Regions from separate parts of the Marinobacter nauticus ATCC 49840 genome, predicted to be linked through region 3. Evidence: predicted binding sites of a transcription regulator. Region 3 holds the regulator's gene; each other region holds the start of a gene.
What was found. Region 3 encodes FliA, which starts transcription of late flagellar genes. Its sites were predicted from a motif close to CTAAAGTTTNNNNNNNNNNNGCCGNTAA; they were not measured.
Positions count from the first base shown of each region.

Region 1: MARHY_RS11080 (methyl-accepting chemotaxis protein) is a predicted target of FliA. The motif match lies at 1,197-1,224, and genes of this name have one in related genera.
Region 2: MARHY_RS16905 (methyl-accepting chemotaxis protein) is a predicted target of FliA. The motif match lies at 879-906, and genes of this name have one in related genera.

Region 1 covers NC_017067.1:2,373,486-2,375,810, forward strand. Annotated here, with positions in the region: gene MARHY_RS11080 (methyl-accepting chemotaxis protein) at 1-1,149, opposite strand, end outside; gene MARHY_RS11085 (histidine kinase) at 1,266-2,153, opposite strand; gene ampD (1,6-anhydro-N-acetylmuramyl-L-alanine amidase AmpD) at 2,153-2,325, opposite strand, start outside.
Region 2 covers NC_017067.1:3,653,287-3,655,611, forward strand. Annotated here, with positions in the region: gene uvrD (DNA helicase II) at 1-757, opposite strand, end outside; gene MARHY_RS16905 (methyl-accepting chemotaxis protein) at 1,010-2,325, shown strand, end outside.
Region 3 covers NC_017067.1:1,378,371-1,380,695, forward strand. Annotated here, with positions in the region: gene MARHY_RS06340 (MinD/ParA family protein) at 1-759, shown strand, start outside; gene MARHY_RS06345 (RNA polymerase sigma factor FliA) at 792-1,535, shown strand; gene cheY (chemotaxis response regulator CheY) at 1,696-2,079, shown strand; gene MARHY_RS06355 (protein phosphatase CheZ) at 2,101-2,325, shown strand, end outside.

The sequences.
Region 1 (2,325 bases), 1.0 Mb from region 3:
GAGCTCACCCAGTTCGTCCCGGTTGTTCAACCGGATATGGGTGGTCATATCGCCGGCGGCCACATTTCTTGCAGCTTCGCTGAACCGGTTGATGGCAATCCGCACAGACATAAAGAAGCCCACATAGAGGTAGACCACCACCAGCATCACAGCAATCAGCGCCACCAGAATCAGAGTGCGCTGCCCGGTCTGGCGGGCCAGGCGATCCTCAAGATTACCGGCAACCACATCGAAGATACGATCGCTGAGGGTATCGTAATATCCCATCTGCGCCGATACGGTCTCATCGAATTCCTGCCAGGGCAGCTCCAGGCGCATAGGCGTAATGACATTCAGATCCAGCTCATCACGCACTGTCATCAGGCTCTCTTCCGTGCGGGTCAAGGCACCGCTCGCACTCTCTGCCAGTTGGGGCGACGCCTCCACGGCAACGGAAAGGGCCGGCGAAAGCAGCGAACTGCGGTTGGTCAACTGATCGTAGATTTCATTCAGGGTTTCGCTGAGTGCATAGCCCACCTGACCTTCCACCAGCGCAAAAATACCGTATGAACGGGCGCGGCCAACAACAGTGCGAGACTCAGGCAACGCAGAACGCACCAGCCCTAACAGCAGCAGGTTTTCCCGGGACGCATCCTGACCCAATCCGCTGATTTCAATGGTCGCCGGCAGCAAGGCCATCACCTTCTGCACAAACTCCTGGTAGTACTTGAACTGGGGGTCAATGTTGCCCTGATAGTTATCGTTGGCTTTGAGCGTCTCCCATTCTTCTCTTACAACCAGGATCTGCTCCTGCCAGGAGCCGGAGGTGTCAAAAGAACGCTGTGGTTCGGCAAGATCTGCCAACAGGGCATCCATGCGACTGGCCGCTTCGTTGGCTTTTTCGAGCAAGGGCTGTTCGTCTTTCAGAATGCCGGGGGCCTGATAGTCACGGTAATCCATCGCCGCCACCAGCAGGCGCTCCACCTTCTGGAGTTCTGCAAGCCCTTCAATGCCGCGGGTCATGGTCTGAACCGACTGGTTAAGCCCGGAAATCACCAACCAGGAAAGCACGATGATAGGGCCAAGAAAGAGAATGCTGATGAGGCTGAATTTGTAAACCATGGGCAGCCGATTCATCAGTGCTACAGCCGGATTGATTATATAGTTCACAGAGCCCTCGCTGCTTCTAACAACTGAATCTTTATTCTTTTGTTTGATTATCGCCCGTTGCCGGAAAAACTTAATCACTATTTAGTGTTATTCTGTAATCCGTTTTTGCTTTCCGGCTAGGCCATGCCTGCGATCACCAGCAATGCAAGCGCACATATCCACACCAGCATGCTCCGGTTGAGGAGGTCCCTTATAGCGCTGAGGCTCCGCCCGCCAAAATCGGGCCACTCTTCCGGGTGCAACTCCGAAAAGCGCGCAGGATCAAGTGCATATCCAGTTAACGACCCGTTGGCGGAAATCATGAGCACATCCGCGGTCTTTTTCCCGAATCCCGGGAATACCTTGCGTATTTCCCGGGACCAGCCGGCCAGGTCACCGGCGAGCCCGAATGTGCATGACAGCAAGCGGGAAGGAATCCAGCCGATAAGCCGGGCTGCCCGCTGATAGCGTTCCCGCGCGGCCGCCTGCGGCCATTGGCCCGCCAGAGCTACAAGCCCTCGAGCCAGAAAAGCCAGCGCTATGCCGCCGACGGCATACCAGAAAACCACCAGGAAGAAACGCTCGAAAACCGAGACCATCAGCGCCCGCGACACCGACAGGTGCATGGCTTCTGGCGATAGCGCCGCTCCTCTTTCGGAGGCGGGCAGGCGCTCTTGAACATGGTGCCAGGCAGCCTGCATATCTCCGCGCCGCCAGGCATCGGAATAGGCTCGCAGCACCTTGCGCCAGCCCGGCGCTCCCATCAGTACCACCATCAGCACCAGTTCAAGCGGATACAGGGCATAGCGGTAGCCCGCCTCACTGGACAGCGCCCACGCGCCAGCGAGCGCCAGAGAAGGTAACACAACCAGCAGCGCCCCTCTCCAGACTGACCGCTCCTGACCCGCTTCTACCCGGCCCCAACGATGAAACCAGTTACGCCAGACCTCATCGCCAGCCAGGTGATCGGCGCGGTCCAGCCTGCGGCGAATCACGTACGCAATCAGAAAAACAACCAACGACATCAGGCCATCTCCTCGTTCGACAGCAGTGTCTGGAAGCGAGACCACTCAAACGCGGGCCCTGGGTCGGTTTTTCGGCCCGGAGCAATATCACTGTGGCCGGCAATGCGACCCGGCGTGATTTCCGGCCAGGCTGTCATTGCCAGGAGCGCCAGACGCGCCAGCGCACGGTACT
Region 2 (2,325 bases), 1.7 Mb from region 3:
ACTGGTCGTCATCGCCCACCACCGTCAGCGGCACCCGGTTGCTGGCCAGCACCTGCAGCCAGGCGTATTGAATGGTGTTGGTGTCCTGGAACTCGTCCACCAGCATGTGCTGGAAGCGCTGCTGGTAGTGACTCAGCAATTCCGGACGATGCAGCCAGAGTTCGTGGGAACGCAGCAGCAGTTCACCGAAATCCACCAGGCCGCCCTGTTGGCAGAGCTTCTCGTACTGGCGGTAGATCTTCAGCATGGTGTTGGTGAAGTGATCGCCCGGATTCTCCTGAATATGATCCGCCCGCAAGCCCTCGTCTTTCTGGCTGTTGATGAACCACTGGGCCTGTTTCGGCGGCCACTGGCTTTCATCGATGCGGTTTTCCCGCATCACTCGCTTGATCAGCCGCAACTGGTCGTCGCTGTCCAACACCTGGAAGTTTTCCGGCAAGCCGGCGTCTTTCCAGTGGGAACGAAGCAAACGATGGGCAATTCCGTGAAAGGTGCCGATCCACAGACCACGGGTGGGAATCTGCATCATCTGCTCCACGCGATAACGCATTTCCTTGGCGGCCTTGTTGGTGAAAGTCACCGCCAGAATGGACGTGGGCGGCACCCGGTCAACCGACATCAACCATGCCATCCGGTGCACCAGCACGCGGGTTTTGCCACTGCCGGCACCGGCCAGCACCAGCAAATGGTCGTTCTGCGCCGTCACCGCTTCGCGTTGGGCGTCGTTCAGGGAATCAATAATATGAGAGACATCCATGGAGCAAGGCTTCATTACTGGTTAAATTTACAGCCCAGTATACCAGCCAAGAGCCCGGCTGCCTCCCCTCGCACAAACTACCCCCTCAAGAGTATATACAGGCCAATTCAAGGCTCTAGGCTTAAAGAGACAGCCAGTGTGGCCGATACAGCACTTAACACACTGACACATTAATTCTGTGTCATGCGTTCAAAAAACAACCTACACTCGCGCCGTTCAGAGTTGTGGGCCACGCATACAGGGATTTCATACATGCTTTCATCTCTCAAGATCTCACACAAACTCGCGCTGCTGGTGATTGTAGCCGTGGTGGCTTTCGTAGTGAGCCAGGCCTTTTCCATCATCACGGAACGAAACAACTCGGAACGACTGGGAGAGGTGCGCAACCAGCTCTATCCGTCCCTGGAACTCTCCACCATCAACCGGGGTCTGCTGCAACTCATCGAAAACCAGATCAACAGCGCCGTCACCACGGGCGACGATCAGCAGATTGCGGCTACCCGAGAGCAACTCGCCGAGATCATCGAGAATCTTGACCGCATTGCCCAGCTTAACCCGAGCCAGCAGAGCGACGTAAAAGCGCTGAAATCCGAACTGAACGGCTACTACAGCACCGCCACTCGCATCGCCACCGCGATTATCGAGGGCACCGCCGATTTCAGTCGCATAGGCCAGGAAGCATCCGCCAACGCCGAGCGCCTGGCGGGCCTGCGCTCGGATCTCGACCAGATGCGTAATGCCATGGAGAGCCGCCTGACCCAGGCCATTGACGACACCACGGCGGCCAGCAGCGAAGCCGCCACCGTCTCCGTGACAATTGTGGTGGTCGCCCTGGTTGTCCTGATTGCACTGAGCCTGATTATCGGTCGATCGGTCTCCGGCAGCCTGCAGCAAATCATCAGCTCCCTGCGGAACATGGCTTCTGGCGAAGGCGATCTGACCTCCCGCATCGAGTACACCGGCAAGGATGAACTTCGGGATCTGGTGGACCAGTTCAACCGCTTTGTTGAAAAACTGCATAAATCCTTTGCCACCATCCAGCAGGACATCGGTGAGCTTAACGGCGTCGCCACGCATCTGGGCAGCACCAGCCGCACCAATCTTGAACGCATCAGCCAGCAGGCCCAGGCCATCTCCTCCACCCGCAATTCCGTGGAAGAGCTGGTAAAAAGCGTTGAGGAAGTGGCGGGCTTTGCCTCCAGCGCCTCCGACCAGACCCAGGACGCATCCAAGTTTGCGACCACCGGGCAGCAGAAGGTCGAGGGCAACATACAGACCATCCAGCGACTGATGGCAGAAATCGAGAACACTGCCAGCCTGGTCAACCAGTTCGATGAGTTCTCCGTGAAGGTGGGCGGTCTGCTGGAAACCATTCAGACCGTGGCCGAGCAGACCAACCTGCTGGCCCTGAATGCCGCCATTGAAGCCGCCCGCGCCGGTGAACACGGCCGTGGCTTTGCCGTGGTCGCAGATGAAGTACGCGGCCTGGCGGTGCGCACCCACAAGGCCACGGAAGAAATCCAGCAGGTGATTTCAGAACTCTCCAAAGCCTCCGGTGCCGCCGTGCA
Region 3 (2,325 bases):
GTCGGCAAGAGCAATGTTTCGGTCAATCTCGGTATCGCCCTGGCCCAGAAGGGGCGCCGGGTTGTCTTGCTGGACGCGGATCTCGGGCTCGCCAACATCGATGTGTTGCTCGGCATTACCGCTAATCGAAATCTGCAAGACGTACTCAGCGGCGATTGTGATCTCAAAGACGTGCTGGTGAATGGTCCTGGTGGTATCAAGATTGTACCGGCTTCCTCCGGCACCCAGCGTATGACCCAGCTCAGCGCCATGGAACATGCCGGCCTGATCAACGCTTTCAGTGAGCTGGGCGATCAGATTGACGTTCTGATTGTGGATACCGCCGCAGGTATTTCTGAATCGGTGGTCAGCTTCCTCAGGGCATCGCAGGAACTTCTGCTGGTGGTCTGCGACGAACCTACCTCCATTACCGATGCCTACGCGCTGATCAAGCTGATGAACCGGGATTATGGCACGAACCGCTTCCGTATCCTGGCAAACCAGGTCCGCAATGAGCAGGAAGGCCGCCATCTGTTTGAAAAACTGACCCGGGTCACCGAGCGTTTTCTGGATGTGGCACTACAATATGTAGGTATCGTGCCTTACGACGAGGCCGTCAAGAAAGCCGTCCAAAGACAGAAAGCGGTATTGGATGCCTATCCGAGGGCGAAAGCCTCGCTGGCTATCCGGGCTCTGGCCGAAAAAGTGGATAGCTGGCCTTTGCCGTCCTCTCCCAGGGGGCATCTCGAATTCTTCGTGGAGCGGCTCGTCGAAGTCTGATCTGAATCCAGTCCTACAAGAAAACCGGATACATGACATTGGCGAAACATCTGGGAATTTACCATCAGGCCGGCGCCAGGAGCCCTTCAGCCCTGATTGAAGAGCATGCGCCGCTGGTCAAGAAAATCGCCCTTCATCTCATGGCCCGGCTGCCGCCATCAGTGCAGCTGGAAGACCTTATGCAGGCCGGTATGATTGGCCTGCTGGAGGCCGCGCAGCGCTATTCTTCCGGCAAAGGTGCCACCTTTGAAACCTACGCAGGGATTCGCATCCGCGGTGCCATGGTGGATGAGATCCGCAAGGGCGACTGGGTGCCCCGCTCAGTGCATCGCAACGCCCGGCGAATCGCCAGTGCTATCAAACAAGTGGAAGATCGTACCGGGCGCGAGGCCCAGGATGCCGAAGTAGCTGAAGAGCTTGGCATTGGTCTGGACGAGTATCATGCCTCACTTGCCGACGCGAACAGCGGTAGACTTTTTAGTCTTGATGAGCTCAATGAATCCGGCGAGCTGCCGATAGAAGAAGCAGAAGCGAGTGATAATCCGCTGGACGGTATTGCTTCAGGCGCTTTCCAGCGCAGTCTAGCAGACGCCATTGAGCAGTTGCCTGAGCGTGAAAAACTGGTATTGAGCCTGTATTACCAGGAGGAGCTCAACCTCAAGGAAATCGGTGCGGTGCTTGGGGTCAGTGAGAGCCGGGTAAGCCAGATTCACAGCCAGGCGGCGTTGAGACTTCGCAGCCGGCTGGCCGAGTGGCGGGATGGTGACAACGACTGATCGGCCAGGTGCTGTGTTTCGCTTTCAGCAAGCTGTGTAGCTTTTGGTAAACGATGCTTTACAACGTGCGCAAACACCACACAATAAGCGCTTAAGGTAGCAGCCTGCTAGACTTCCAAAAGGCTGAATGAATTCCGGGTGTTACTGACTGGAGGTCCCATTGGACAAGAACATGAAAATTCTCATTGTGGATGACTTCTCCACAATGCGACGCATCATCAAAAACCTGCTGCGAGATCTCGGCTTCACCAATACGGATGAAGCGGACGATGGCAACACCGCGTTGCCCATGCTCCGAAGCGGCAAGTATGACTTCCTGGTGACTGACTGGAACATGCCCGGCATGTCGGGCTTTGACCTTCTGAAGGCTGTCCGTGCTGATGAAAATCTGAAGAACCTGCCGGTTCTGATGGTAACGGCGGAGGCCAAGCGGGACCAGATCGTGGCGGCGGCTCAGGCCGGGGTGAACGGGTATGTGGTCAAGCCTTTCACGGCAGCCGTGCTGAAGGAAAAGATCGAGAAAATCTTCGAACGAATCCAGTAACCAGAGGTCGGATGGCTCGCCATGAGTGATACCAAACAGAACCATCAGGGCCTTGATCCGGAGGTGGCGGAGAAGCTTCAAAAGCAGGCCTCCGACCTGGCCGAGAATGTAAACGCCGGGAATTATGCCAAGGCGATGACCCTGATCAATGAACTGAGCGAGGTTCGCGATCAGAGTCTGTATCGGGAAGTGGGGCGACTGACCCGCAGCCTCCATGAGGCAATCCGGAACTTCCAGATAGACCCG